Regions from separate parts of the Anaerobacillus sp. CMMVII genome, predicted to be linked through region 3. Evidence: riboswitches for the same ligand, from Rfam matches in the RefSeq annotation. Region 3 holds a riboswitch; each other region holds the start of a gene.
What was found. Region 3 has a riboswitch for cyclic di-GMP ahead of H1D32_RS01310 (DUF192 domain-containing protein). Riboswitches for the same ligand answer to the same signal wherever they lie in the genome.
Positions count from the first base shown of each region.

Region 1: linked by a shared signal. The riboswitch ahead of H1D32_RS08420 (hypothetical protein) and the one ahead of H1D32_RS01310 (DUF192 domain-containing protein) in region 3 are both predicted to bind cyclic di-GMP.
Region 2: linked by a shared signal. The riboswitch ahead of H1D32_RS21790 (hypothetical protein) and the one ahead of H1D32_RS01310 (DUF192 domain-containing protein) in region 3 are both predicted to bind cyclic di-GMP.

Region 1 covers NZ_JACEHK010000003.1:227,057-237,389, reverse strand. Annotated here, with positions in the region: gene H1D32_RS08435 (hypothetical protein) at 55-228, shown strand; gene H1D32_RS08430 (hypothetical protein) at 225-545, shown strand; gene H1D32_RS08425 (hypothetical protein) at 838-1,092, shown strand; cyclic di-GMP riboswitch class I at 1,558-1,640, shown strand; gene H1D32_RS08420 (hypothetical protein) at 1,669-2,034, shown strand; gene H1D32_RS08415 (DUF5667 domain-containing protein) at 2,185-2,547, shown strand; gene H1D32_RS25345 (sigma factor) at 3,411-3,575, shown strand; gene H1D32_RS08410 (hypothetical protein) at 3,572-3,907, shown strand; gene H1D32_RS08405 (hypothetical protein) at 3,984-4,109, shown strand; gene H1D32_RS08400 (hypothetical protein) at 4,124-4,285, shown strand; gene H1D32_RS08395 (hypothetical protein) at 4,456-4,623, shown strand; gene H1D32_RS08390 (hypothetical protein) at 4,687-5,001, shown strand; gene H1D32_RS08385 (methyltransferase family protein) at 5,288-5,926, opposite strand; gene H1D32_RS08380 (hypothetical protein) at 6,000-6,275, opposite strand; gene H1D32_RS08375 (spore coat protein) at 6,602-6,943, opposite strand; gene H1D32_RS08370 (hypothetical protein) at 6,955-7,230, opposite strand; partial or broken gene H1D32_RS08365 (3-hydroxyacyl-CoA dehydrogenase/enoyl-CoA hydratase family protein) at 7,582-9,920, shown strand; partial or broken gene H1D32_RS08360 (acetyl-CoA C-acetyltransferase) at 9,951-10,333, shown strand, end outside.
Region 2 covers NZ_JACEHK010000017.1:55,351-65,683, forward strand. Annotated here, with positions in the region: gene H1D32_RS21780 (NCS2 family permease) at 1-1,049, shown strand, start outside; gene H1D32_RS21785 (GDSL-type esterase/lipase family protein) at 1,376-2,173, shown strand; gene H1D32_RS21790 (hypothetical protein) at 2,274-2,903, opposite strand; cyclic di-GMP riboswitch class II at 3,020-3,103, opposite strand; gene H1D32_RS21795 (BCCT family transporter) at 3,468-5,018, shown strand; gene H1D32_RS21800 (hypothetical protein) at 5,351-5,797, shown strand; gene H1D32_RS21805 (hypothetical protein) at 5,883-6,692, shown strand; gene H1D32_RS21810 (hypothetical protein) at 6,768-7,370, shown strand; gene lepB (signal peptidase I) at 7,439-8,017, shown strand; gene H1D32_RS21820 (sensor histidine kinase) at 8,220-9,767, shown strand; gene H1D32_RS21825 (response regulator) at 9,760-10,333, shown strand, end outside.
Region 3 covers NZ_JACEHK010000001.1:234,073-244,405, reverse strand. Annotated here, with positions in the region: gene H1D32_RS01350 (hypothetical protein) at 1-336, opposite strand, end outside; gene H1D32_RS01345 (CpaE/TadZ family protein) at 311-658, opposite strand; gene H1D32_RS01340 (CpaE/TadZ family protein) at 688-1,146, opposite strand; gene cpaB (Flp pilus assembly protein CpaB) at 1,173-1,877, opposite strand; gene H1D32_RS01330 (TadE/TadG family type IV pilus assembly protein) at 1,940-2,860, opposite strand; gene H1D32_RS01325 (TadE/TadG family type IV pilus assembly protein) at 2,865-3,248, opposite strand; gene H1D32_RS01320 (A24 family peptidase) at 3,363-3,872, opposite strand; gene H1D32_RS01315 (Flp family type IVb pilin) at 3,986-4,153, opposite strand; gene H1D32_RS01310 (DUF192 domain-containing protein) at 4,155-4,517, opposite strand; cyclic di-GMP riboswitch class I at 4,642-4,728, opposite strand; gene mobA (molybdenum cofactor guanylyltransferase) at 5,085-5,681, opposite strand; gene H1D32_RS01300 (formate dehydrogenase accessory protein FdhE) at 5,708-6,568, opposite strand; gene nrfD (NrfD/PsrC family molybdoenzyme membrane anchor subunit) at 6,663-7,598, opposite strand; gene H1D32_RS01290 (4Fe-4S dicluster domain-containing protein) at 7,615-8,424, opposite strand; partial or broken gene fdnG (formate dehydrogenase-N subunit alpha) at 8,426-10,333, opposite strand, start outside.

The DNA.
Region 1 (10,333 bases), on a different contig from region 3:
AGATTTATAAGTTAAAGCTAGGTTTACTAATGATTAATGAAATGAGGGGAAGTAATGAAAAAGATATTCATAGCGTTTGGCGTCATAGCTTTTATTGCGATGGTTGTCGGAATTTCATCATTATTTTTGGCAGATGAGTCGCTCACACATGATGGGCATATACCCGATACAATTGGTGCTTATTATTTAACAAATAAAATTGAAGGCGAAGAAGCAAAACAATCATGAACCAATTACATGGCGATGAAGTTGATCTCGATGAAGCCTATGTACTTGAATACCAAACCCAGAGGGGATCTTACGCAATCGTATGGATTTCAGAAACGAATCTCGTAGAGCTACCGCCAAAGTTATTTGAAGATATGCTTGAATTTGTTGAAAATAGTGAGTTGTACATTAATCATCATGAAAAAGAGATTAGCAATAGGAATGTACAATATGCGTTCGGAACGGAACGAGATAACTACTACTTTGCTACAGAAAATCGTTTGTATGGGTGGCGACTTTTGAAGATAAGAGAGACATTTTTATCAAGAACGCCGTGAAAATATTCTAATAGAGGATACAGGCCTTCGACTTGATCTTTCGTACCGTAGGAGCGACTTTCGAAAGCTTTGGGATGTCCCTAGCTCGAAATTCTAGATAAAAAGATTTGTTTAAAACATTGCCACAGGAATGTATCAATTTATCCAAACTTTCTTGTTAGTTTCTTCACACATTCTCTTTATTCTATTAATAATAAAGTTTCATCATCCATTTTCCCGCCACTAAATTAGTCGCTGATCTATTGGAATTTTGAAATTGGCTTATATAATACAAAATATTGGAGGAGAAGGAATGAAAAACAGAGATAGAATGATTTCAGTACTATTTTTCATTTTTCTACTTATACTACCACTTCAAGTGTTTGCTCATGGTGATGAAGATGATGATGGTCATGATGTTGATAGCGCGCCTTGGCTGTCAGAGAAAAGGGCCATGGTCATGATGACGAAGATGATCATGGTCATGGTCATGGTGATGATGGACATGATCATGAATATGAAGAAACAGGAGCAAACTTGGCTTTGCTTGGAACTTTTGCGGCAATAAATGGTGGCTTTATCGCTTTTGGTGCGGTTCGCAAGTTATATAAAAAAGAAAGTAGCACCATAAGGGTACATAGAGTTTATCTATGTGCCTTTTATTTTAGGCTCTTTTCGTAAACATTGCTCCTGCGGTTACTCGTCGCACAAAAAAACTTGTTGCTTTTACTCTAAAATATCGGAAAAATACCTTAGATGAAGAAATCACCCAATAAATTTATTAAGAAAAGAGCAATACTTACTAAATTAGTGGTGAATTCTTAGTATTTTGTGTAAAAATCCGGCTTTTGTGATTTTACGAAAGCTAATAGCAACAATCTTTTAGAAACGAGCGATTAATTTTAATTACTCTCTAGGTTACATGTATCGTATAACCTCAACCTTATAATGAGTGCTTAAAATTTTTTCGAAAAAAATTTCTCTCCCCCTCAAAAATAAAAAATCTCCCGTATAGATAAACGAGACCAAGAAAATAAGTTAAAGGCAAAGCCATTGAAAGGTGGTGACGCAAAGCTATAGGGACTAAGGGGAAGCCTATGTCAGCCAGTTGCCATAAGATATTCAGTGAATTTGAGGTGGCTTTATGAGTCAAAAGGCAGTACATTTATTTCTCATCATCATTTTCCTAGCTTTAGTAGGTTGTAGCAAAGCAACGGAAGAACAAGTGAATACCAACGACAACGAGCAGGATGCCTCGAATTACTTTTATGAAAATTCCGAGTGGGGTATCTATATTGAAACAGCAGATGGTTGGCAAATTGAGAAAGAGACTGCTAAAAATGTCCAGTTCAACAGCGAGAAGCTAGTGGCAATTATTTCAGTTATTCCTAAAGCTTATAGAGTGTCAGAAATAAAGAAACAGCTACTCGCTGGTGCAGGAGAAGTAACAGTAATCGGTGAAGGTCTGAATTTCATTTCGTGGAAAACGAACAGACAAGGAAAGCATTAGAACTCAAGTATGGGTTGAAGAAAAACCTGATCGGTATGTGATTATTACGGTGTTGACGCCTAATGAAACGTATGAAGCGAACCTAGATAAAATTGAGACTTTTCGTGAAAATATTAAATTTTATTAATGCAACAGGGAGTGGTTAAGAGCATGAAAAAAGTCGTATCAACATTGGTCCTAGTAGGTGGTTTAGCGAGGTGGGGAACGGTATTGGCAAACAATGATAGTAGCTTGGACATTACATCAGATTTATATGAAACAATTGGATTAATTGAACAAGCGACAGCAGACTTAACTGAGGATGAAGTTGAAAAGGTTCTACTTCATGATGAATTTGCTGAAAGACGCCTAATCGTTTTAGAGGAAGTGGCAACTGAAGGTAATGAAGAGGAGATTGAACATTTAGTTACAGATTTTATTGAGGTAGTTACAGCTACTGAAAATGTAACGGCTTCTGCAGAAGAAGCAGGTGAAGACGTAAACGAACTTAGAGAATCATTAATGAAATTATAGAAAAAAGAAGTCAGTTTAATCGCGCTACTAGAGCGTGACCATTTACCAGAGCAAGCGTTGAAGGCTGGGAATTAGAAAAGCCCCTAAAAACCAAGAGCGAGCCATGCTGAAAGCCGGTAAGCGTTGGAAGCAGGAACTAAAGAAAATTAGAAGAGATTACTTAGTGAGAATGAGTTTGTTGAAGCAAAAGAGGATGAAACAGAGCAAAGCGAAAAGCATTTAGAAAAAGCGATTGAAAAGCTGAAAGAAACAATATCAAGCAGACAAAAAAGTGAAAAAAGCATGAGGAACGCTCAGAAAAAGCGATGAAAAAAGCGATGAAAAAAGCAAATGAAAAAGCAGAGAAAGGCTTAAAAAGGCGAATAAAGCTCAAGAAAAAGGAGCTGAAAAAGCAAAACGTGCCGTAGAAAAAGCTAAATGGAAAAACTAACTAACTGAAGATAATCCTTAGCACTCAGTCAATCTCTTTCATCGTTCTTTTTTACTGTTTTTGCAGTGACAATCGTTTGCTTATAAGTATTATTATCTAATATATCACAGTCTCTAGCCTCTTTTTTAAAAATATACGATATGATCATTTTACTTGTTAGGTCGTATCAATAGTTCATTAGCCCTACCTATTTAAAATGTTGGTAATTAAATGTAACAGCCCATTTCACTTGAATTAAATCCTTTATCAAGCGATAGTATTATAGATAGCAATGTCAGTTTGATAAAGGAGGCGTGGGGGATGGAAAACATTGAGGTCATTGAAGCAACACCAGTGCCCAAAATGGAGATGATCTCGTTCGCGAACGATTAATTGCTCATTACAAGCCTTACGTGCTCAATACTGTTGGCCACATTTGTAAGAAGTTTGTGAGCTGAGCGAAGAAGAGGCTAGCATTGGCTTGATTGCTTTAAACAAGGCGATTGATACGTATGATGCAATCAAAGGAAGAACCTTCCTAAATTATGTTTACTTACTTATTAAACGAGACTTGATTGACTTTTTTAGAAAAGAAAGAATGAAAAGCACTTATCGATGAACGAGTATTATGAAGATAACGTTGAATCTCCATTTGAAGTAGAGAAGTCGCTGCAGCAATTCGAAAAAGAAAAACAAACCAACGATCTAGTAGAAGAAATATTGGAATTAAGTATGGCCTTAAGTCAGTATCAAATTAATTTCGAAGACCTTGAAAAGTATTCTCCAAAACACCGAGATACTCGTGAAAATTTAGTTGAGATGGCTGATAGATTCGTAACTGACGATGATTGTGTTGCACAATTTTTACGGAAAAAGCAATTTCCAACAACACTCTTTGTCAAAAATACTGGCTATCGTGCAAAACAATTGAGCGTCATCGAAAATATATAGTAACATTAATATTAGTAAAGCTAAATCCGCAGTGGACACAGTTAGGTCAATTCATTCAAATAGGAGGTGGGAGTTAATGGGGAGGAATAGTACCCAAGGAATCGTTGTAAAAGTTACTGAAGATGCTATTGTGTTGCTTTGTGAAAATGGACTTTTAAAAACGTTTCAAGAGCCTCTCATGCTACACCGCCACTTTGGGTGAACGCGTATATCCATGTGGAAAAAGCAGACGCCATGGCTGAAATATATGTCGGTTGCTGCAGTCTTTTTCTAGCAATTCTAACTTATGCACTATTTCCGTTACAACAGGAGAACTATGCCTATGTTATTGCCATTGACATCAATCCGAGTATTGAGCTAGTCTTAATGAAAAAATGAAAGTTACCGAAACTTCAGGGTATAACGAAGAAGGTGGGGAATTAGTTTCATCGTTAAATATAAAGGGAATTCATTAGAAGTAGCTTTAGAAAAAATCATGGCTTATTCCTTTGAGCAGGGTTACTTAAGTGAGGAAAATAGATACTTAGAAACGGCAGTCGTCACTTTAAATGAAGGGAAAGAAAGGCCGTGTCGAAGAAATCGAGCAATCCATCCTTACATCAATCAATTCTTTAGATGTTGAGGTGCAGCTATCTCAAAATAATCTTGCTACTTATGAGGAAGCAAAAACTAATGAATGTTTCCGTCAACAAGTTAGTTTACCTAAAAAAGCTTGAAAAAGATGGAGTGATCGATACTGCTGAGCAAGGTAAGGTAAAACTGTTTCAGAGTTAAGAAAGATGCAAAAACCTGAACAGAAACCAACACGTAAAAAGGAAAATCCACCAGCTAACAGTAATCGAGACAAGAAAAGGAACATCTCAGTCAACAAAGATAAAAAAGAATCGCAGTCTAACAATGAGAAAAAGATCCCTAAAACGAACAATGGGAAAAATGCCAGTGTTGCAGAAACAAAGGTAAGAGCAACGGTGCTCAAAACAATTCTCACCTTAATAGTAATCGAACTCAAAATCAAGGTAAGGCTGATCAAGTCAATAAAAATCAAGGTAACCAAGGGAAAAAAGTCGGAAAGAATGTACCGAAGAAACCTGTGAATGGACCTCCTAAGAAGAGTCCTGGCAGCCTAAGATAATAAAAAATGAATGCCCAGTTACCAAAGTGGTAACTGGGCATTCATTTTGAAATTATTACAGGGGGATTAAACCAGAAGAATTTGAGATTGTAAATTAAATGAACAAAAGACTGCCTACATTCGTTGCTAATTAAACAACAATTGTGGCAATCTTATTTGATTTTAGAAGTTTTTTAATGCATTTCATCATTCATTATTTACGCAACTACATTTAGACTGATATAGCTCGGTTTAGGTAATTATCAAATTTACTCATTTGAAAACCTTTTCATTTTTAGCAATAATAAGCCTTTAATAAAGAAACGGAAACAAACGAAATCGATTGGCGGGCACCACCCTTGATAGATGTCTCCGTATTTCTCACTTAGCACCTGTTCCTCTAAAGACATTCGATAATGCAAGATACTCCCGAAAACAGGAAAGACAATGAAAACAGCAATGACATTTCCACAGATAAATAAGCACAAACCTAATGTGATGAGGAATAGTCCGACATGAAACGGATGTCTTGCAAACCGATAAGGACCATAACTGATGAGGGGACGGTCTTTATGCGGTTGGATTGTTCTTGTAAAATACTGACGCATGACATAGTAAGCCCAATAACGAATAAAAATGCCTTTTATTAGTAAGACAATGCTTATTTTTTTTATCAATATACTTTCCTCACCAGTATACAAATTCGAAAATGTAATACTAGTAAAAACGCACAATAGAAAGCCAGCTTGTAATAAAGTCAGACTTCCGTCTTTTCCGCTCCGATCCTCCTTTTTCAATTGATCCTTAAATAAAATAAATTGTATCATCCATAGTCCAACAGCGATGGTAAAAATAATAATGTCTCTATCCATATAGTTAATATGCATTATCGTTTCAGTTTTATCCATCCCAGAGAATTTCGAACAACAAAAAATACCCTGCAAAAAACAGAGTATAGTGTAGAGATGTATAATAAAACTTCTAGGAGGAGTGATACTCTTCTCTTCTAGATGGCTTTAATGTAATATTCGCTATGTATGGATAGGCATTTTGATCAAACTGCTCAATGATGTTCATGAATTCGACGATTAAATGACTTTCACTGTTTTTATATTCTTCAAACAGCGCTTCAATTTCCATACGCAAGGTTCCCTGAAAAGCAAAGTTTTGTCGAACAGCTTTAAAAGCTGATTGTTTGTCTTTGCTGGAGGATAAAATGCTTAAAATCATTGAGGCATATATTTTACTATCCTTCATGACGTACCGATCGCTCCCTTTTCGAAACACTTTTTTATTGACAATTAAGTATATAATAGTTTTTAGTATTTAATGTCTAGCTACAGGGGCCCAGCCCCCTCGAGGTCAAATAACCTTCCACCCAAAAGTGAAAAAGCCACTTTGGGGTGAAAGAACATTTGCTAGTCGGGGCTAACGGGCGCCTTCCGCTTTTCAAACTCGCAAGTTCTATTATAACAATAAAAAACAAAATAGGGTTAATTTTACACAAAATATTACTAATTTCTCAGAATTTAGAGTATTATCAATAAAATAAGGACTTGCTATAGGGAGCAAGTCCTTAAATGTTACGAAATCGTATTTCCGTTATAAGGGAACTGATTTGTATATCCTTGGAATTGTTGGTACGTTTGATTGAGCTTCTGCTGATCTGCAGCTTCAAACGAATACCAACCTTTTTTGAACATCAAGTTAAATAACTGACGTTGACAGTCTTGTGTTTCGTTAAAAATTTGATTTAAGTCTTGATACAAGTGTTCATGGCTAGCTTCATTCATAGCAACACTATAGGCACCTGTCAGGTACTTTTCTGTTGCAAGGCAGTCGTTAATAAAATCTCGATCGTTCATTTGTGGTGTTTTTTGTACCTGAGTTTCAGGATTTTGAATCTTCATGTTTTGGTTGTTCATTTCATTTCCTCCTATTGCAATTGGCTTTGCGAAGGTTGATTTGGATTTTGTAAATGACTAATTATTTGTTGGTAATGGCGTTGGTGCATTTGACCAGTTTGTTCTAAGGCCATTTTAATTTCTGGGTCCGTACATTGTTGTGCGAAGAAATGAGCTTTTTTCATTGCTAATAAGTTCCAGCTCAACATATCAGAAATGTAAAATTGGTCTTTTCCTGTGATGATCGTTGGTGGCTGTGGCATAATATTTTGTTGCTGCATCTGATTTGACTGCATTTGTTGTTGCATCTTAGTTACCTCCTTATGAAATGAAAGACTTGCTTTCGCTTTATTGTTTGTAATTGTAAAAGAACTATCCTCGCTATATTTGCAAATGGAGTAAAATGATTTAAATACGTATTAGCGGTGTCGGAGCATTTGGATAAAAAATTCAAAATAAATGAAATTTTTCTGAAGTTTATATTGCACAATTTTGTGAAATCTTTTATAGTTAAAATGTAAACAGGTAGTAAAATTTTATAAAGCATAGTTGTGCAAAATTTTTTCTTCAAAAAATGAATGAGTATTCATTCAAAAGAAAGAAGGAGGTACTTATGATCGGGAGAAATCGGTAAAGTAGCTATTTTAGGATCAGGGGTTATGGGATCTGGTATTGCCGCGCATTTAGCGAACATTGGTATACCAACATTGTTATTAGATATTGTCCCACGTGATCTTACAGAAGAAGAAATGCAAAGAGGGCTTTCCTTACAAGATATGCAAGTGCGTAATCGTTTATCTCATAGTGCGATACAAAAATTATTAAAACAAAAGCCAGCGCCACTTTCTGAAAAAAGCCATATCAACCTCATTGAAGCAGGGAATATGGAAGATGACATGAAGCGTCTGAATGAAGTTGATTGGATTATTGAAGTTGTTGTTGAAAATTTAGAGATTAAAAAGAAAGTCTTTGCCCAGGTCGACGAATACCGTAAACCAGGAAGCATTGTCAGTTCAAATACATCTGGAATTTCCATAGAAGCAATGGCAGAAGGACGTTCCGAAGATTTCCGCAAGCATTTCCTTGGAACTCACTTTTTTAACCCACCTAGATACTTAAAATTACTTGAAGTCATACGTACAAGAGAAACAAGTGAAGAAGTTTTTCAATTCATGAAGCAGTTTGGCGAAGATGTTCTTGGGAAGGGCGTTGTTGAAGCCAAAGACACTCCGAACTTTATTGCGAACCGAATTGGGACCTATGGTTTATTAGTGACTGTGGACCAAATGGTTAAGGGTGGTTACTCGGTAGGAGAAGTTGACTCTGTAACAGGACCTGCCTTAGGAAGACCCAAAAGCGCAACATTCCGCACGTTAGATGTCGTAGGGTTAGATACCTTTTTACACGTAGCAAAAAATGTTTATGACCAAGTTGACGGAGTAGAAAAAACGGTCTTTGATCCTCCACAATTCATGCGTGACATGGCTTTGAAAGGTTGGTTAGGTAGTAAATCTGGTCAAGGTTTTTTCTTAAAGAAAAAAGGAGCAAACGGTAGTGAAATCCTTGAACTAGACTATAACACAATGGAATACGTTCCAGGTAAAAAGCTAAAAGCTCCATCAGTTCAAGCAAGTAAGCAAGCCAAAGGTCGTAGCGAAAAAATGAAAGCGCTTGTATATGCCAAAGATCGTGCCGGCGAACTTGTATGGAACATTTTGAAGCCAGTTCTTATTTATTCTGCTGAAAAGGCAACAGAAATCGCTGATGATATTTTAGCAATCGACCAAGCGATGAAGTGGGGCTTTGGTTGGGAGTTAGGCCCATTCGAAACGTGGGATGCGATTGGCGTTGAAAAATCAGTGCAACGTATGGAGGCAGAAGGTACTGAAGTGCCTGCTTGGGTAAAAGAGATGCTTGAAAAAGGTTATAAATCTTTCTATGAAGGACGAAATCGTTTTTATCATCAGGGAGAATATACGCAAGCGGCAGAAAATCCAAAGGTCATCCATATTAAAACACTTAAGGATAATAACCGTGTGATCAAGAAAACACAGGTGCTTCACTAATTGATCTCGGTGATGACGTAGCCTGCTTAGAATTTACGTCCCCGAATAACTCTATCGGTCTAGACGTATTACAAATGATTAACTACTCGATTACAGAAGTCGAAAAGAATTACAAAGGTCTTGTCATTAACAACCAAGGCAAGAACTTCTGTGTCGGTGCAAACTTAATGATGATTTTTAATGGAAGCACAAGATGATAACTTCTATGAAATTGATATGGTTGTCCGTCAATTCCAAAAAACAATGGCGAATATCCGCTACTCAGCAAAGCCAGTGATTTCTGCACCATTTGGCATGACACTCGGTGGTGGTACAGAAATTTGTTTACCGTCAGCGCGCATTCAAGCGTCTGCTGAAACCTATATGGGATTAGTTGAAGTTGGTGTTGGTCTAATTCCTGGTGGTGGCGGAAACAAAGAACTCTATTTAAGACTTTTAGAAGGCTTACCAGAAGGCGCACAAATTGATTTACAAGCAATTGCCAATCGTACCTTTGAAACATCGCGATGGCAAAGTATCAACATCAGCACACGAAGCAGCAAAACTTGGGTTTATCCGACCGCAAGATGGCATTAGCATGAATGGTGACCACTTGTTACATGATGCTAAGCAGCACGTCCTTCATTTAGCAAACCAAGGCTATCAACCACCACAACGAAGAAAATTCCAGTCGTTGGTGAAAGTGGCTATGCAACCATGCTTTTAGGAGCAAAGACGATGCAATTTGGTGGCATGATTTCTGAACATGATCTAAAGATTGCCCAAAAACTAGCCTTTACGATTGCAGGAGGTAGAGTTCCAAAAGGCACTCTTGTCGATGAACAGTATCTCCTAGATATTGAAAGAGAAGCGTTCTTAAGCCTTCTTGGAGAGCCGAAACTCAACAGCGGATGTCACATATGCTCACAAAAGGGAAACCGTTACGTAACTAATGTGCGAGTTCAAAAAGGAGGGATGATATCGTGAAAGAAGCGGTTATTGTTGCAGGTGCGAGAACACCTGTCGGAAAAGCAAAAAAAGGAACCTTAGCTAGTGTTCGTCCTGATGACTTAGGGGCGTTAACTATTAAAGAAACGCTTAAACGAGCTGGGAATTTTGATCCTAGTAGAATAGATGATGTCATTATTGGTTGTGCAATGCCTGAAGCTGAACAAGGAATGAACATGCCAGAAATATTGCCGCACTTGCAGGTGTGCCAGATACAGTACCAGCGATTACGATTAATCGTTATTGTTCTTCAGGATTACAAAGTATTGCGTACGGAGCAGAGCGAATTATGCTGGGTCATGCAAGTGCCATTTTAGCAGGGGCGCAGAAACGATGACAATGATCCCAATGGGTGGTC
Region 2 (10,333 bases), on a different contig from region 3:
ATGCTTATTTTACAAGTGTTGTCATTTCCCAAGGAGTCAGCTATCAGGTCGTTTTTGGTACAGTCTTTTTGGCTGGTCTTTTGTTTTTGCTTTTAACATTTACAAAGTTTCGTGAAATGCTCATTCAATCGATTCCAGCTTCTATTAAATATGGTATTACATCAGGAATTGGTTTATTTATCGCGTTTATTGGATTACAAATGTCAGGGTTAGTCGTAGCCAGCCCGGCGACACTCGTAACAATTGGAGATTTGCGCTCGCCAATAACGGCATTGACGATCCTTGGTTTATTTATTACTTTCGTTTTAATTGCCAGAAATATTAAAGGTGCGTTGTTTATTGGGATGCTAGTAACGGCACTTGTTGGTTATTTTACTGGGCATCTTGAAATCAATGGGATTGTTTCAACACCACCGCCGATCGTTTTCTTTGACATCGACATTGCAGGAGTATTTTCACATGCTTTATATACGGTTGTCTTTGCCTTTTTACTCGTAACAATTTTCGATACAACAGGAACACTAATCGGTGTAGCTGAGCAGGCAGGCTTAATGAAAGACGGCAAAATGAAAAAAGCAAAATCGGCCCTAACAGCCGATGCCGTAGCTACTACAGTAGGTTCTGCGTTAGGTACAAGCCCATCGACAGCTTATATTGAGTCATCCGCGGGTGTCGCAGCTGGTGGCCGTTCAGGATTAACGGCATTGGTTGTAGCAATCCTTTTCATGGTTGCCTTGTTTTTCTCACCGCTAGTTTCAGCAATTTCCGCGCTTCCGGCCATCACAGCTCCGGCGTTAATCATCGTTGGTTGCTACATGATGGAAGGCTTAGCGAAAATAAATTGGAAGAAGTTTGACGATGCCTTTCCTTCATTTGCGATTATCTTAACAATGCCATTAACATCAAGCATTGCCACTGGAATAGCCATTGGATTTATTACCTACCCAGTGATCAAGCTAGTAAGTGGAAAAGGAAAAGAAGTACATCCAATTCTTTATATCTTTGGTATCATTTTTGCTATCCAAATGGTGTTTTTCCCAGCGCATTAAAAGGGTAATATGCGCAAAATGTGAATATAGTTTAGAAGAGTTGTTCTCAATGGTATTGGGAGCAGCTTTTTTGTTTTGTAAATAGAAAAAATGTAGTATTTGATACTTCGAGGTGAGGTTGAAAAGATAAAGTATAGTTCCATGATACATTTTGTGAAACAAGATTATTCTGGGTGTCACAGTGGATTTCGCCACAGTATTTATGTTTTGTCGAACGATATTTTAAGTAGACCCCATCTTTTCTTAGTAGAAGCTCTATTAATCGACAGTAAAATTAAAATGACCCTTTTATAATAGGATTCTATTAACTATTAAGGAGGGAAAGAATGAAAACAATTTATCGTTCGCTTGTTTTATTGTTAACAATTACACTTTTATTTTCGACAACAGTATTAGCCAAAAATGACAATGCAAAAAAATCATTACTAGCTTTAGGAGACTCTATTCCTTATGGGTATAACCTTGGTGAAGACAATGACTCACCTTCTAAGGACGCCTTTCCATACCTAATCGGCGATGATAAAAATATGCGAGTTCGAAATTTAGCCGTGCCAGGGTGGAGAACAGATCAGCTGTTAGATGCTGTAGAAAACGAACAAAAATTTCGCCAAGCAATTAAGCAGGCCGATGCAATTACGTTGAATATTGGGAATAATGATTTGTTGCAGGCGTTAGCTGTGGCTAATGCTGAAAGTGGTGGAGACCCATTTTGGTTTAATTATCATCTACAAGATCAAATTAATAAAAGTAACTTGTTTGAAAATTTAGGCTCTATTGTTGCTGAAATTCGTTCACTAACAGATGCACCGATTGTCATTTATAATGTGTATAATCCTTTTCAGGTAAATGATACTTTACACGATATAGGTCAACTAGTTTTGCCAGGAATTAACCAATCATTTGGTCATGTTATTAGTGGGTTAAACGGAATTTACGGTGATGCTTTTGTTGCCGATGCTTATGGAGCATTTGGAACAAATCAAGCTGAATATGTGATTGCGGGTGATATTCATCCGACAGTTGAAGGGCAGAAGAAGCTAGCGGAGGTTGGAAATGATGTATTGGAGTCACTATTTGACTCAAAAAAAGGAAATTCAAAGCCCGAAAAAGCTATTAAACGATAAGTTATCAAGACTTTAAAATACTTATTTTTTATACACTAAAAGCGCTGTAGAGGAAGAACTCTACAGCGTTTTTAAAAGGGTGGTCCAGGCATCAAACTAATTACTTATTCCAATCGCCTTTTGACTCATTCGTTAATAGTGTAACATTAATAACTTCGGTAGTAGTATCGCCTTTTGTAACTTTCTCAGAGGTCTGAATGTCAACAACCTCCATTACACCTTCAACAACGTCTTTAGTAGTCAAACTAGTTTCGCTTAACACTTTACCATTACTTCCCGGAGCACCTCGGTGCGTGATAGTAGTTTCTGTAGTTTCTGTAATAGTAAGCGGTGTTTCAGTGGTGGTAGTAGTAGTAATTGTCGTAGTCTCGTCCCAAGATGATTGTATAGTAGTTTTTTGAGTAGTAGTAGTAGTTACATACCTAAACCAATTTTGTGCAGGATGAAATTCTTTTTCTACTTTTGTATCAACTACCACTAATTCTTCACTCGTACTGCTTTTGGTCTCAGTGGAAGACTCTTCGGAGGTTTCTCTATCAACTCTTAAATCTTCAGTTACTATCTCAGAGGTAGTAACCAATGTTGTAATACCATTTGAGAAATTTGCGCTTTGTCCAGGAGCAGTTTCTAAGCCTTTACCTTTACCATTACTTGCAAGGGCACCAGTTGTCAAGCTAAGAGAAAGCAACAAAGTCAAAACTACTACAGATAATTTTTTTGCTTTTTTCATTTCCTTTTCTCCTCTTAATTTAATATTTTTTGACATAATTAAATAAGAGGGCCGGTTACACCACTAGCTCGATATAGCCCAGGTGTCCAATTATAGGCTATACTTCATTGCATCCCCGTCTTGCGGGTCGGTTACACTACTAGCTCGATATAGCCCAAGTGTCCAATTAAAGGCTATATTTCTATGCTCCCCGAAATTATTTAGTCCCAATTACCTAATTACTAGAGTAGTAGTTAGGATTTAGCGGTCTGAAGAATAGTTTTCGGTGGCCACCAAGTTATTTTTCAAATCACGCTTATAAATCGATTATATTGCCAAATCTAGTAAAATGATACAATATTTGGTCGACAATACATTACAATATTTGTAAAAAAATGTCTAACTTTGCCCTCGGAAAAAACAACCTGGTACTATCATTGTAATAGTAAGTGTAGAAGAAATGCTTCTAATTACCTAGTGAGATTTCCCAAGGAACTAATTTATCACAAAAAAAGTGTTTGATAGTCGGAAGAAATTGGTCGGTTTGGGGAATATATAAGGACTGAAATGTTTAGGAGGTTTAATATGAAAAAAGAAGTCTGGAGAAATCCTGTTTTTTCAATATCTGCTGCAGTCATATTTGTACTAGTCCTGCTAGGTGCAATTATGCCGAGGGGGTTTGGACTAATTTCAGGTGCCTTGTTTAACTTTACGACAGTTAACTTTGGATGGTTTTACCTAATTGCCGTTTTTATCATTATTATCTTTTTAGTAGGTCTTGCCATTAGTAAATACGGTGCAATTCGAATTGGTGGAGAGGAAGAGCGACCAGAATTCCCCTTTTTCACCTGGGTTGGGATGCTATTCTCAGCTGGATTCGGTGTTGGTCTTGTCTTCTGGGGTGTTGCCGAACCAATGAGTCACTTTTTTTCACCACCATTTCGAGCGACTGAAGGGCAAACAATAGAAGCAGCAAGAATTGCTATGGGCTATTCCTTTTTTCACTGGGGTGTCAGTCAGTGGGCGATCTTTGCTATAGTCGGTCTTGTGATAGGTTTTTTACAATTTCGGAAAAAAAAGAACGGGTTGGTTTCAACAGCACTTGAGCCTATCACTGGTAATAAGCCTGTTGTTAAAAATACAATTGATATTTTAGCAGTTATAGCAACCGTCATGGGGATTGCGACTTCGCTTGGCTTAGGTATATTGCAAATGAATGGTGGCTTGAACGCGGCTATAAAACCTGAAAATCCAATAAACCTACAATTTGCCATCCTAGTCTTTTTGTTTATTGCTTACATGCTATCATCAAGTACTGGTCTAGATAAGGGAATTCGATATCTAAGTAATTTAAATTTAGGACTTGCTTTAGGTCTGCTTTTATTTGTCTTTATTACTGGTCCAACCGTTTTTATTTTGGAGAGCTTTACCTTGGCTATTGGCGATTACTTTACGAACTTTATTAATTATAGTTTACGTATGCAGCCGTACCGGGGGGGGACATGGGTTCGTGACTGGACAATTTTTTACTGGGCATGGGCCATTGCTTGGTCTCCATTTGTGGGTGCTTTCGTTGCAAGGGTCTCAAGAGGAAGAACAATTCGAGAATTCATTATGGGTGTCATGATTATACCACCTGTGATTGCTTGCTTATGGATTGCCACATTTGGTGGTGCAGCTTTATGGAATGATTTAAGAAATAATGCTGGAATTGCTGAAGCTGTGAATACAGACCTTACATTGGCTTTATTTCAGGTCTATGACTTTTTTCCATTAACGGGACTCTTGAATACACTCTCAATCTTATTGATCTTTACGTTTCTTGTTACATCGGCAGACTCTGCGACCTACATTTTAGCAAGTATGACTACGAAAGGCTCTCTAAATCCCCAGCGCTTTGAAAAACTCGTGTGGGGAGCGCTGATGTCAGCGATAGCAGGGGTATTACTTTATGCAGGTGGGTTAGAGGCACTACAAACAGCATCACTAATCTCAGCCTTACCTTTTACTTTAATCTTATTATTATTGATGTTTTCAATCATCAAGTTGTTGAAGGATGAACCATTACCGATTAGGAAGGCAGATTTACGAAGGTTCCGGCGTCTGCAAAAAGAAGCTGATAAAGAGAAGAAGTAATTAGTGACAAGTAACCTTTTTCGGAAAATAAAGATCGGCCAAGGATAAATGACTATCCAATTTTACAAATGAAAATTATATCGTTTCCTTAGAACCCTTGATATATGATCAAGGGTTTATTCATTGGTTTAAGCAAGTAGTCACTGAACATTACGACTTACTACTGAGCCTGTACCTATACTTTAGGATGAGGTTCAAATCAACCCGACAGGTATGATAGTTCACCCTGTTGCCGGATTATCCTGATGCAGAAATGAGAGTAATATTGTAAACAAGAAGAGCAACAACAAACTTTCAAACGAACAAAATATAGAAGGAGGTGTAAATACTCTTTGAAGGTCAAGAGTGGAAAGCTGATTATAGCATGTTTAATCTTATTTTTTGGATTTGGCATTAGTAGCATTCATGCTAGTGGCGACTCTGGTCAATTTCTCAAAACTTGGTATAATCAGCTTTTCCAAGTTGTGGTAGAAGATGTAGCTGCTAACGCTGATGAAAAATCACAACAAGAGTTAGCTAAGTTAATTGAAGAGAATGAGCAACTAATTCTTAATAGTCAAAAGCAGCTGGACGATGTTACAAACGAACTAAGTACAAGTATCGTGAATAATATCTCAGCATTAACTACAGATTATGTTGATCAAATTGAAGAAGCAAAACAAAACATTATCAACCATGAGATCACAAGCGATTTACAACAATATGTCGATCAAAAGAAGGAACAAATTGATCGGGAAATAGCTGAACTCATCTTACAAATTGTAGAAGAAGAAAACTAACTATTTGAGGATTTATTACCAAGGTATCAATTTAAAAATTAATTATAAAAAATCCAAAATGTGAAAATCGAAGGGAGAAATTAAAATGTTAAAAACAGTTAAAGGTAAAATCGCGGCAGGGGTATTAACAGTTACTTTAGTAAGCGGAGGTATGGGTGTGGCATTTGCTAACACTAATGCTGGAGAACAATTAGAGAGATGGTATACAGAGTTGTTTAGTAGTAAAAAGGTAGAGATGGAGAATGACGTTAATATTTATGGACTAAGTTTAGTTGAGGATTTAAAAAATGACAAAAATCAACTGATTACTGACTCAAATCTCGATGTATCAGAGGCAGGAAGTACAGAAACAGGGAGAGTAGAGGGACAAATTACTTCAGCATTAGGTACACATAAAACTGATATTTCTAATATGGCAAATGATATTACTAAATGGGCTGGCGGTAAAGGTGGTCAAGCTAATGCAGGATTAATCTTTCATAATTTAAAAGATTGGAGAGCTTACTATGAAGGAGTAGTAGACGGAGTAATTAGTCAACAAAAAGCAAAGGCTATGACAGAAGTTTTAAATGCTATTGCAGGTCAAGGTGAAACTTCCATCACTAACTTGGAAACTGCTGTAGAAAGTGCAAGGTCTGCTGCTGTCCTTGACTTAGAAGCTGCTATTCTAAAAGCGAAAACAGATATTGAAGGATTACTAGATGATAAAGCGAAAACTGATGGTGTAGATAAGCTTACAAACTACATTGATATAAAGGTTGCAGCTGCAAAGAAAGAAATTGAAGATACTGCTAGTGATTTAGTAGAAGAGATTAAAGAGTCAATTTTAGAGTTAGGCGCCGAGTTAGAACGTGATGCTATACAAGATCTCCAAGATCTAGTAGACGGTATCTAACGAGTAGTAGTTTCAACTACCAGAAATCCTCCTACGAGGATTTCTGGCTATTACATAAAAGGAGGTTAAGTAAAAATGAGTAGGTTATATAAATATAAAGTTGAAAAAAAACAAGGGTTTAAACGTAAATTTGTAATTGGACTTGTTTCTTTAAGTACAACGTTTGTGCTGACGACGGGTGTAGCATTTGCTAATTCAGAGCTGAACATTTCTACTTTGCTGCAGGATTGGTATAGCAAAAAGGCCAATGAAGCCATTGTAAAAATGGAGGGTGAAGTTCAACGTGAATTAGAAGAACAAAAGCTACGTTTGAAGGAAGAAGTCCAATTAAAATTACAAAGCTCTGCCGAAGAGATCGATAGTTTTACAGAAACCCAAACAAACAAAATTATTGCTGAGATTCAAAAGTATGCTGATGAATTGATTAAAAATGCAAATTTTTCCAATGGAGCTGAGAAGCAACAAATTGAAGCAAAGTTAGCTGCAATACAAAATGAGGCCACTCAAGCCATTGACGCTCTCTTTTCTAGTAGCGGTGAAGAAGCTACAGACCCAGCGTCTAGCAATAACGATTCTGATGTGATAGAAGAAGTAGAGGAAGAAGAAGAAATAAAAAAAGAAGATAAGAAGGAGAAAGGTCAAGAGAAGAAGAATGTAAAGGAAGAAGATCAGCCATAAACATATACATGCATTAAGAAAGTAAAACAACAGTAATAAACCTTATACTACTGGAAGGTGTATAACTCATGCATGCAACTAAACTAGAAATTGATTCTAACGGGTTACAACAGAAAACTGAAGTTCCTAAGAATAACACCAAAAAAGAAATCATCGGCTGGGTTAAATTCATTTTTTTCTTAACACTTGCTGTATTCGTTATAAAGGGTAGTGTTGGTTTTACATTAGTGGCTGGGGATTCGATGCAACCTTCATTACGTGATGGAAGTCTTGTTTTAGTGAATAAATTATCTGCGACTTTTTCAGAGCCTAAATATGGAGATATTGTCGTTCTTGAAGAGGCTGGCTATGATGTGATCAAAAGGGTAATAGGGGTACCTGGAGATACAGTTTCGATAGAAGATGGAGTGGTTTACGTAAACCAACAACCATTACCGGAACTACACACAATTGGCGAGGCAAATAATATGCCGGCCATAACGATTCAGCCGGGGAAGATTTTTGTGATGGGTGACAATCGGACACCAGGGGAAAGCTTAGATAGCCGTGATCCAAATGTTGGACCGGTATCGATTGAAAATATTAAAGGATATGCAACTATATCTATTTTCCCATTTTATAAAATAGCCAAGCCGTTAAAATTATAAGATTTTCAAAAAAAGTGTGAGGACTATCGCTAATGTGATAGTCTCTTTACCTTTTTTTGACAAAAAAATTTTTCTTTCTACAATATGACAAGAAAACTAAACAAAAGGTGACAAAATAACCCCGTTGTTCAATATATAGAACATATAGTAAGATTTAACTAGAGTGGTTTTGTAAGTTTATTCCAAAAATAGGGGAAATTCCATGAATAGTTTAGTAAAAGAAAGAAATTTGTACCTAATTGTCTACCGATTGTCTCTGTGCTTACTAATTTTTTTATTCTATGGCACTTATTTTAGTACATATGGCTTACTAATCATCTCGGTGGGACTGATTATAAACATAGCTTTTTATTGTTTAATTTTCTTTCAAATAGAGAAGCGTTACCTATATCTATTACTTATAATTGATCTCTCTTTAAATTTCGTATTGGTTAGTAGTACTGGACAAATTACTAGTCCATTTATGATCTATTTGTTGTCATCGCTTATTTTTGCAAACTTTTATTATTCTGGTAAGAAATTTTATTTTTTTGCATTAATCTATATCATTGTTTGTACGCAGCTACCATTAGTAGTCTCAGAGGAATTATTACCGGTTAATGTTCATTTTCAGCTAGTTCTTGTCATGCTTTCGCTTTTCTGTGTAATCTTTCTGAGTAACTTATTTTTAGAAAAAATAAATTCTTGGTACCGTCAGATGCTTCGCATTAATTACGCAATCAAGCAGTTAGATGGTTTACATTCGTTACAAATCATAAGCGATCGCGTAGAAAAACAATTAATACGAATTTTTAAGGATCGTAAAGTTTTTATCTACTGGTTTAGTGAAGGAAACCATGAAATCGATTGGCAGAGGAACTTATACTATAAAGAAATTACGAAAAGAAATAAGTATCACATGGAAAAGAGAAAGGAACTCATCCTTACGAACCATACTGGTGAAAAAGAGCTATACTATTTTTTCCCGATTCGTGGAGATAAAAAAGCACATGAGGGATTTATTTTAGTTGAAGATAGCATTCATTGGTACGAACTAATTTTTTTGAATATTCTATCTACCTTTTTAGTGGGTCAAAAAAAGAAGCTTGCCTTAAGGAGTGAGTTCAGTAACTCACTTAAACAGGAAATTCGTCAAAAGTTGGCTCAAGACTTACATGACGGGGTTGCTCAACAATTGTTCTTTCTGTCGACTAAACTATTTCAGATTAAACAATTTCGAAACAGTGACCCAAGTTCTACAAAATTAAATCAACTAATTCAAGAAATGGAAACTCAAATACAACAATGTCACCGAGAGGTAAGAGAACATATTCACTATTTAATGGAAGGAAAAGAGAGCTACCATATCGTTGATGCACTTCAAGCTCTAATTACGAAAGCAATGAAGGGAAGCAATCTGACCATTGACCTAGTAACCAAGGGAAGAGTGATAGAGGAATCATTTGAGATTAACGATGCATTATACAGGATAACAGAAGAGGCTATCAATAATATCATCAAGCATGCAAAAGCAAGTAATGTAGTTGTTTTGTTGGAGGTCACGGTAATTCAATGGACCTTGAAAATCATTGATGACGGTATCGGTATTGAAGAGTTACATAAGGGTGATACAAGCGATCATTTTGGAATGAAGGGGATGAAAGAACGTGTTAGTAAAGTTCAAGGTCAATTAATGGTTCGTTCTAAACCAAGTAGAGGGACAGAAATTATCGCAATCATACCTAGAAAAGGAGTTGAAGTAGTTGGTTAATGTCTTATTAGCAGATGATCACCAAATTGTCAGAGATGGCTTGAAGATTTTACTTCAAAGTAACCCAAAGTATGTTGTTGTCGATGAGGCTTCAGATGGTGACGAATTAGTTGAAAAGGCCTTGAACACACAACCTGAGATTATTATTTCCGATTTGAAAATGCCTGGAAGGTCAGTCATTGAATCTAGTAAAGGATTGAAGGAGCGTTTACCGAATACAAAGATCATCATTCTAACAGCGTATGATGATAGTGGTGATATTTATCGTGCCTTAGACAATGGGGTTGATGGATATATTATGAAGGATACTTTACCTGAACAAATCATCAATACCGTTGAAATGGTTCTAATGGGATATTCTTGTTTTCAACCGAAGTTAAATAAGGAACCAAAAACCAAGAGTGATCAAAGCGAAATTACATTAACAGACCGTGAAAAAGAAGTATTTAAATTAATCGTTGATAACTATACAAATGCTCATATAGCAGAAAAGCTATATATTTCTGAGGCGACAGTAAAAACACACGTAAGCAGTATCTTAAGAAAAACAGGACAACCTAATCGCT
Region 3 (10,333 bases):
AGGTTGAGTTTTTTCAGTCAGTTCTCGAAAACTTTTCATAAAACTTTGTTTTTCGGTATTTTCAGTATTTTTATCTAAACTTTTGCCGATCTCTTTATCGACTTTTTTATCCAGTTCAATCGCTTCTGGCTCATTCACATATACTTCATTAACTACTGCGGCACTACTTTCTTGTTCTGCATGCTCTGTCTGTAAGTTAATTTTTCTTTTTACCTTTTCTTCAAGTTCTGCCTGGTCTTTTAAAGTTTGCCCATTATGAGTAGTTGACTGCGAGTGAGTTTGTTGTTTTGCTTGAATTCTTTTAGTAAACTCATTTTCTCTCCCCCCTTTTGACACGTTTCTTTTTACTGAATAACTTTGCACAACAAATCGGCTTTGACTTGTTACTTAACTCATTAATTTCTATTTTCTCAATCAGTAGTTCAGCTAGTTTATACAATGCTTTTGCTAAATCAGTTTTACCTCGACTCATCACAAACGGAATTCCTTGATTGAGAGACTTCGTTGCAACTTGGTCATTTTCTGGCAGATAGTAAAGCATATCAGTTCCTAAAATAGCCGGAAGATCTTCTACTTTAACAAAGCCTTTCACTGTCGACTTATTTACTATTAACTTAACTTTGTCCCGTAATCCTAACGTAACAAACGTTTCTAACATTAGTTTAGTATTCTTTAATGTTGCAACTTCTAATTAGTAACTAATAGTATTTGATCTGCCTTTTCAATAATCATTAAGCTTTTTTCATGAAAACCTACTTCAGTATCAACAACTACGTAGTCGTTTTCCTTCATTAGTATTTCAATCGTCTTTTCAATCACATCTGGTGTCACTAAATCAGCAAATTCTGGTCTATTAGGTGCTGGAAGAACCCTAACCCCAGTTTGATGAGTTACTAAATAATCATTTACGTTTGTTACAGTTAATTGATCTATATCATTTACAAGATCATAAATGGTTGTATCTGTTTGAAGATCCATGGCCATATTAACATCGCCAAACTGGAAGTCACCGTCGAGAATACTTACCTTGAGATTTTTTTTCTTTAGGGCTATAGCAAGGTTTACGGATAATAACGTCCTTCCAACTCCACCTTTCCCACTACAAACTGCGATTAATTCTCCTTGTTGCAAAGCTTTTCCAGACATTCCGTCACCTCCCATATATTATTAGATTAATTATTTTCTTTTTCTTCATTGATACGGCTATTTAACATTAAATGAATAGTTGCTCCCTCATCAACAACAGCTACACGTGCATCTAATAATTTTACTGCATCTCCCGGTGTCAATTCAAAGGTAACCGTACTATATTCAGCGTAATCTTCATGAGAAGATGGCTCCTTCATCTTTCTACCTACAGCCAACACCCGAACATTTTCTAAAATGAGCCTGCTAACAACTTTCACATTTTCATCTTCTTTTCTTTCTGTTTTACTAAAAAAGACATCCACTAGGTCATCTGGTTCAACCATTGTTGATACAGATTGTTCGTAATTAACCACTATTGAAACTGCCCTAAATCCTTCTTTCACCTTTCTAGAGATGAATACAGTCTCTTCTTCCTCACTTTGAACTCGGTGAGTGAAAAATGCTTCTCCTTGCTCCATATCTGCATTAACAAATAAGCCCTCTAATTCTTCTTTTGAGGTGATTGTTTGTGGATGAAACGCTTTTTCGGGAATAGTTGTTACTTCTAGTTTTTCAGCAGTGATTCGCTCGTTTTTTTTCAACGGTTCTGCGGCCACAATGATATCAACTGTATTATCTGCAACTACTGCTGCTGTTGAAGATATCGAGTTTTTGAGATAATTATTAAATAAGAGCGTAGTAATACCACCCATAATGATTGCTAACAGAAAAATAGACTTCGAACTCAATACTTACACCTACCTTGATATAAAATCAATGACTACGTTATTAATATATTTCTAGTTTTAACCTACTTAGTTAAAATGACCTCATAAGTACCGAAATTCGGTGCATTTTCATTCATAATACTACCACTAGGCAGCGTAATTTCTTTTAATTCCCCATAAATTGAAGCTTTATGTTGTGCAACTTCCACTACATTAGTTATATAAACAGTTGCAAAACCTAGCACTTGGATACAACGTTTCCCTGTTGTTCCAGTTTTATTGCAACGGTCCCCTTCCTGTAAAACATAATTTTCAGGAAGTAGCCGATAGATTGGAATTGTAACCGTCTTTTTTTCATAGTTTCTTTTCATAATTCTTCCAACACTTTTACCAGGATCAGTAGAATAGATACCACCAACAACCATTTCAGTAATCTTATTTGTGCCTGAGCCTAAATCTAACAATCCAAAATTTCCTGTCTCTTCGTTATCTTTATCCCACTTTAAAACTAAATTATGTTTTTCATCCATGAAATTTGGGTAACGATCCGTATTTATACCAAATGGTTCAGCTGTAAAGGAATTTATTACTGCACTAATAGGCAAGATTTGCGCTGCAGCATTGGCAACTACAGGAGTATCCTTTATTCCAAAAATACGGGCAAAGGTCATTTCTTTAGAAACGTTTGCAAAAGCTGTGATTTCAGTTCCTTTAATATTAATTTCGACATTTTCTCGATCAACACCATTAGCTACAATAATATTATATGCTTGTTTAATCGCTTCTTCTCGCTTTTCTGGTCTTTCCTGTGCTTCAGCTAATTCCTGTGCACCAGCTAAAACTGCTGCGTCAACCGCCTTTTGAATTTTACTTTTTTCTAAATATAATGTTCCTGCATCAATAACAAGAGCGCTAAAACCTAGTAAAACAGTCATTGATATAGCAACAAGAGGTAATATACCTCCTTCTTGTTTTTTTATTAATGATAAGATAAATGACATCATATGCTCACTCCACTCTCATTACGGATTTCGCTTCGAGCTTAAGACTATTCTCAGGAAAAAATTTTCCGATTAACGGTGTGATGAATTCGATATGATAAGTAATTGTCACAGTTGTATATACACCACGAACACGGTTACTTGGAACTGGTTGAATATTAATATTTGTATCGCTGATTTCGAGGTGTCTAGAAGTCTGTTTCGCTGTATTCCTAATTTCCTCATCAGTCCCACCTATACTTGCGCTTCTAGCTGCTTCTCTTCCTGCATGATCAAGGGCAAGGTAGGCATGAAAAATCCGACCAAAATCGATAATTCCACAAAAGAGTAGAGCCACTAACATAAAAACTAGAGCAAATTCCACTAATGCTTGTCCTTCTTCTGATCTCATCCAAACCCTCCTCTTGTTAGAAATTGCATAGCCTTAAAAATCAAAAATCCCCCACTACTTAACAGTATTTAACTGGGAGTAGTAAGGTCAAAAATTTATATCCTCATCTAACTCTTACCAAAGAGTAATTTTCTCTTGACTGAAAAGTGTAAATATAGCACCTGCAACAATGGCAATACCATATGGAAATGTTGTAGAAAGGGCACTTTTCTCATATGGAAGATCAACACCATACTTCTTTCCAAAAAAATGATATAAGAGTGCTTTTGCGCTTCCTTTTTTCATCAGGATAATCACTATAGCAATAATTCCACCAGCTAATGCCATGTAAATCGCTGTCACTATGACAAACGACGTTCCTTTTAAGGCACCAATCACGGCTAAAAGTTTCACATCGCCCGCCCCCATTCCACCTAGCAAAAAGGGAATTATTAAGATTCCTAAACCAATAAGAAAACCTAAGAATGCGGTGCTAAGACCTGCCCAACCATCAATGAATGTATGAATAATAATTGCTAATGCAAGCGTTGGGAACAAGACTTTGTTATAAATTCTTCTATTTTTCAAGTCAGTGATTAAGCAAACAAGAAGCAAAATTAATAATAATAGATTTATCCAAGCCACTTCCATCCCTCACTAGTAAGATAGCTAATCTTATTTATAATATTCGACAGTTTTGACTTTTTAAAAAGGCCTTACGTTAGTCACGTAAAGCCTTTTAATATACTATTCTAGATTTAAAATTTAAATTTCTGTACTAGACCATTGAACATTGTGTCTAGTTCTTTACCAAATGCAGTTAACCCTACAATAGCCGCAAGAGCAATTAACCCGATAATCAAACCATACTCCGTCATCCCTTGTCCTTCTTCTTGAACTACTAATTGTTTGAATTTGTTTAACATGTTACATCTCTCCTCTTTCGATTTTTTTTAGGTAGTGTCCTACTTTTGTTTCTGTGTCTGCAGCTTTTCTAGCTGGCAGCTCTACAACCGATGTGGCATCTCTGTACAATTTCCCTATCCTTCTTGGTGCCATCGCTTCATCAATAGCAACAATTCGAAAATAAGCATCCAGATACACAACATCAATTGCATAGTTCATAAAAAATGTGTGAACCGATCGGCAGGGTTTTATGTGCATAGCACGATTTGATGGTAAAGAGGATGTAAACATTAAGCCCCGAAGCCTTCTCGAAAATGTATCAGCTACTAGTAGCTGATCTGCTAGTACTTTCCCATTGTTCAAGTTAACCAGACTCATAACCATTTTCTACACCTCTTTGTCAAATAAAATAACCCCACCATACCGAAAGTGGGGTTGAACACCATTACTGGTGTACTATGTATATACTAATTGCACAAGCAATAGTAAAAACAAACTCCCTATTTCTTTCGGAAACTGGCTGGCCTAGTGGAAGTCCACCTTAGCCCCTTTAGCTTTGCGTCACTAATTTTCATTAGCTTTGCCTTTATCGTGATCCAGTGCTAGTTTGTTAGATCTCGTTGTTATGTGTTTATCATATTCGATAGTGGGACTTTCGCCTATCCGACGTAACGATCATTTTACTTTTTACTACAATAGATCCTAATCCCTACCATTTTATGACAAGTTTTTCTAAAAAAAGAGTCGTTTTTTGAATTTTAAAACATTTTCATGACCATAGTAATAGCTATTTTATTGACATTTCTTTTCGCATGAACACAATTACCTATTTTTAGAAAATGATGATTATTTTACCAAACTTTTTCCCTATGTAATAAGTTCTATTAATTAGAGAAAAAACAGGAGCTGACGCAATGTCAACTCCTGTTTGGACTATTTACACTACTAATCTTACCCTTTTGCTACCCACTCTTGTACTTGTTTATATTCTTCTGGTTTATTCATGTTGTAAAAAGCTCGCTCGATTTCTGGGATTGAACTAAGGACCTCATCCTCAAGCCATAGCATATTGACTTTATCCCAAAGATTATTGACACGAAAATCATTGCCTTTTAAGAAACGTTCAATTTCCTCTACCATTAATTGATGGTAAACAGCGAAAAGTGGCTGTCTCATCCCGTTAAAACGTGGAACGACTGCTTGATAGCCTGGACTACTCGCAACTAAAATCCGCGCTAGCTGTTGGGAAACAAAAGGCATGTCGCAAGCAACGACAATATTATATTCAGCAGATGAAGCTAGCAATCCAGCGTGAATCCCAGATAGCGGTCCTAATCCAGGGTAGACATCAGGAATTAACTTTACTTTTTCTTCAAGTAACGAGTAGTCTTCTGGACTATTCGTTACAATTATACGATCTGTAAAATCTTCACCAAGACTGTCTAAAATTCTTTCAATATTTGCCTTACCTTCTACAGGTAGTAGTGCTTTATTTGTGCCCATACGACTTGATTTTCCGCCTGATAATAAAATAAGTCCTGCATTCATAGGATTGTTCTCCTCCCCTTATACAGTTACTGTAACGTTGTCTGGGACCCTTGACGGTGGTATCCCTTTTCTTTAGCTAATAAATCTAAATGGAAGGTTGCAAAATCATCTAATAGAAGAAACATTGGACTAGATGGATCTAGTTTATTAATTCCTTTTACATAGCCGTGACAGGCATCACAAGCATCGATTTGGAATGATCCTTTTTCTTCTTGGATTAAAAGTGTACTTAGTTGGTTATGATCTTTATTTTCGCAATGTGGACATGCAATGCGCCAATAGGTCCAATCTCCCGCACATGACAAACATCTAAAATGACGTAACCTCTCACTTCCACGGTACTCTGCAAGGCCATGCTGGTCCCCACATACTGGGCAATAGTCCTTCATCCATTCTTCTTCGTTAAATACTTTTGTCTCTTCAAACTCTTTCGTGTATTGGTTAAGCGTTGGTAATAGGCTATAACGTATGACTACAAATAAAACATCTAACGGTAGATTGTACTGACCGGCAAATTGATCAATCACTGTGCTATCACCAAGGAGCCACGCGCGTTGTAATTGTTGAATTTCTGCATCCGTTGCCTTTTTACCCATCTTTTTAAAGATTGAGCGAGAATCGCCTAGTCCAGTCCAATTCGATAGTTCACGGAAGTGCATGATTGCAAATTGTAATTCAACCTTATCTTCTTCACCTTCTAAGTAAGGGATACCTTGCTGAAGCTTTGACGCAATTTCCTCTTTACTTAACTCTAAACGAGCTACTAACGGTTCAATTTTTTCTAGACGCTCAACTAAATCAATATGGACTTTCGACACATTTTTATAATCTTTATTCTTATCAATATAACGATTCCAAACATTTTTAATCGCTCTTACTGTACTCATAATCGCCCCTCTTCCTTTTAATCCAATTATATAAGAAAGGAGAAAGTAAGCCAATTTTAATGACTCACTATCTCCCCGTTTTTCAAACCTTATTTTACCAAAATGACATTGGCCCCATCATCACAACGTAACGTAGGATAAAGCCACCAACCAAAACTAATACACTTGAAAAGATTAATGAATTTCGCATTCCAAGGAGATTCGGTTTTAGTTTTAACAATAATGGCACTAATAATCCAACAACAACTACGCCGCCCCATAACAGAACTCCAAACATATCTCTTGTTACTGTTTCACTCCACTGACCTAACGCGAACACAAAGATGATAATCATCGCAATGTTCATAACAATAACTGACTTAACAATGTTATCTAAACGTTGGATGGACTCATCCAACTGTGAGCCACGGTTTGTAAATAAAAGCAATAAAATGACAACAGATACACCGGTGACTACCGCACTGATAATCCATAGGGTTGGGATTAACGGCGTTGCATTCCACGCTGGTAGGTTCGATGTTGTTACAAGGACTCCTAAGTACATGGAGAACCAAGCTGCAAAAAAAGCTCCTACTGAAAGGAATACTTTTGCAAGCTTTCCTTCATGTAAATAAGTAGCTAATGCATAGAGCTTTTGTGCCCAAGAGAATTGTAGTAAATTGTCCTTCTTTAGCGCATACAACACACCTACAAGGGCAAACACTCCAAAGACATTCAATACCCACGCCCCTAATGACATCGGAGAATCCCAATTAATCATAAGGTTTCCATCTCTAAACTGCCACATAACATTGACAAAACGTTCTTTTTTATCAAGTTTTAAAACAAGCAATAGACCGTAAATTGGAAGTAACCCCATCGTTACATAATACGCACGATGTAATCCAGCTTTATTAATCTTTCCACCAAAGGCGAGCAGGAGGGCAGTGACTAAGAATGCCCCTGCTGCTATACCACCGATAAAAAGGTCAAAAATGATGATGAATGGAAAATCTGGACTTTTTAACTGCGTTAGTTCATAGCTATACATTTTTTAGTCCCCCCAATTACGCACTTGTAGTGGTTTTTTCTTCTAATAGCTTACGTTCACGATACGTACGGAAGCTAAGAAGTGATACTAGGCCAACAGCGAATAAGCTGAAAACACTACTCCAGTAACCACCAAGCATATTTTTTTGTGGCATTTGTGGGTTGCTAGGAAGTCCATACTTTTCAGGTGTATCTTGAAGTAAATAGAATACGTTTAAGCCACCTAAAATGTCTTTATCTCCATATAATTTAGCTTTTAAATTTCCACTTGCTTGTAGAACTTGCTCTCTTTGTTTAGCCATTGCTACTAGGTCTGTCACATCTCCAAACTCAATACTGTCAGTTGGACATGACTGAGCACATGCTGGCTCTTGACCTACTTGTAAGCGATCATAGCATAGTGAACATTTTTCAGCTGTCCCACTAAGATCTCCAATTCCGATAACACCAAATGGACAACCTGTAATACAGTATTTACAGCCGATACAAGTATCGTGATCAATGTACACTGTGTCAAACTCTGTACGAATGATTGCATTTGTCGGACATACCGACATACAACCTGCTAATGTACAGTGTTTACATGAGTCAGAAAGGAATAACCAACGCGAATCACTTCTATCGTCAGAGATATCCTCAATAAACTTAACATGACGCCAGTTTTGACCATCAAGGCCACCTGTATTATCATAACTATTTCCTGTTAATGAAGGAGCAGGGTTAGCAGGAATTTCATTCCACTGCTTACAAGCTACTTCACAAGCCTTACAACCGTGACATAGGGTTGTATCTATGAACATACCTTTACTGCTTTCGACTTGGCTCATTTTATGCTACCCCTCCTGGTAATCTTCCTTTTTTCACATTACATGTAAATGCTTTGGAAGAGTGAATATATACGTTAGGATCAGCTACAATAGCACTTAAATCGTTTGGTACAGATCCTGTTGCAACACCTGAGTAACCCCAGTGAATTGGCATACCAACTGTGTGCACGACTTTACCTTCTACCTTAAGAGGGCGCATACGCTTTGTAACTAGAGCTCTCGCTTCAATCGTTCCGCGAGCAGTGGAAACTGTCACGTAGTCCTTGCTTTGTACACCTAACTCTGAAGCTAATTCTGGGCTGATCTCTAGGAATAACTCAGGCATTAACTCCGCAAGCCATGGTAACCAACGTGTCATTGCGCCACTTAAGTGATGCTCTGTCACACGGTACGTTGTAATAACAAATGGATACTCAGAGTTATTTGCACCATGAACTTTGTTGTTCGGAATATTTTCAAATATAACGGCAGTTGGACTATGAGTATACTTTGGATATAACTGATTTGCTGAAACAGGTGTATCTGGTGGCTCGTAGTGTGTTGGCAGCGGGCCATCCGTTACCCCAGTAGGCGCAAATAATTGGATAACACCATCAGCCATCATTAAGAACGGGTCTGCCCCACTGTGTGCAGCTAAGCCAACAGCACCAACAACAGCTGGTGTATCTGGCGCTTTTGTTGCTGCAAAGTCAGGAACATCATATCCAGTCCATTTCTTTTCAGCTTCATCCCACCATACATACTTCTTACGCTCAGACCAAGGTTTCCCATCAGGTCTAGCAGAAGCACGGTTATAGAGAACACGACGATTCGCAGGCCATGCAAAGCCCCAATCCAATGCTACATAATCGTCACCTTGACGACTAGCCGCACGGTTTACATCTTCCTCAGGTAGAACACCTGTGTAGATCCAGCACCCACATGCAGTCGAACCATCATCTTGTAATAATCCGAATGATGCTAATGGTGCACCTGTTGCAACATCAAAACCATTGATCTCTTTGATGATTTTGTGCTCACTAGGTTCTTGTATCTTAAAACGCGGGTTTACATCAGGCTCATAATCCCAAGTTAAGTTCTTGATACCCCAGTCATGCTTAGCTGTACTATCTTTATATAACTCTTTTAATCTCTTACCGAGTTCATATGTGAACCATAGATCAGAACGGCAATCTCCTGGAGGATCAGCGGCCTTTTCTTTCGTCTGTAGGATACGTGACGTGTTTGTGAAGCTACCTTCTGTTTCAGCAAATACACTTGAAGGCATATAGAACACTTCTGTTCCGATATCTTCAGCTTTCACCGTACCATTTTTCACTTCAGGTGCTTCATACCAGAATGTTGCAGTTTCAATCAAGAATGGATCTTTCACAACTAACCAGTCAAGATTCGCTAATGCTTTACGGTGGAAAGATGCATTTTGACCACCAACAGCTGGGTTTTGCCCCATAACGATCATCCCTTTGATGATTCCGTTATACGCATCTTCAAACATACGATAGTGTGAGTGGTTACCAAGCGTTTTTGGTAGCGCATCATAACCAAAATCATTTGCAGCTGTTGCCGCATCACCATACCACGCTTTAAGTAAACTCACTAAGTATTTAGGATAATTTTGCCAGAAACCAGTTGGTCGTTGCATTGATCGTAAGAAATCCTCTAACGTATCATGCGGTCTCGCTTTTGCTGGCATATCTAGGTAACCTGGTAACGAGTTCCAAAGTGTTGATAAGTCAGTTGCACCCTGTACGTTCGCATGACCACGAAGTGCTAAAATACCGCCACCTGGGCGACCCATGTTCCCAAGAATTCCTTGTAGAATTGCTCCAGCACGGATACATTGAACACCATACGTATGCTGAGTCCAACCCATCGCATAACAGAATGAACTTGTGCGCTCTGGATTCGA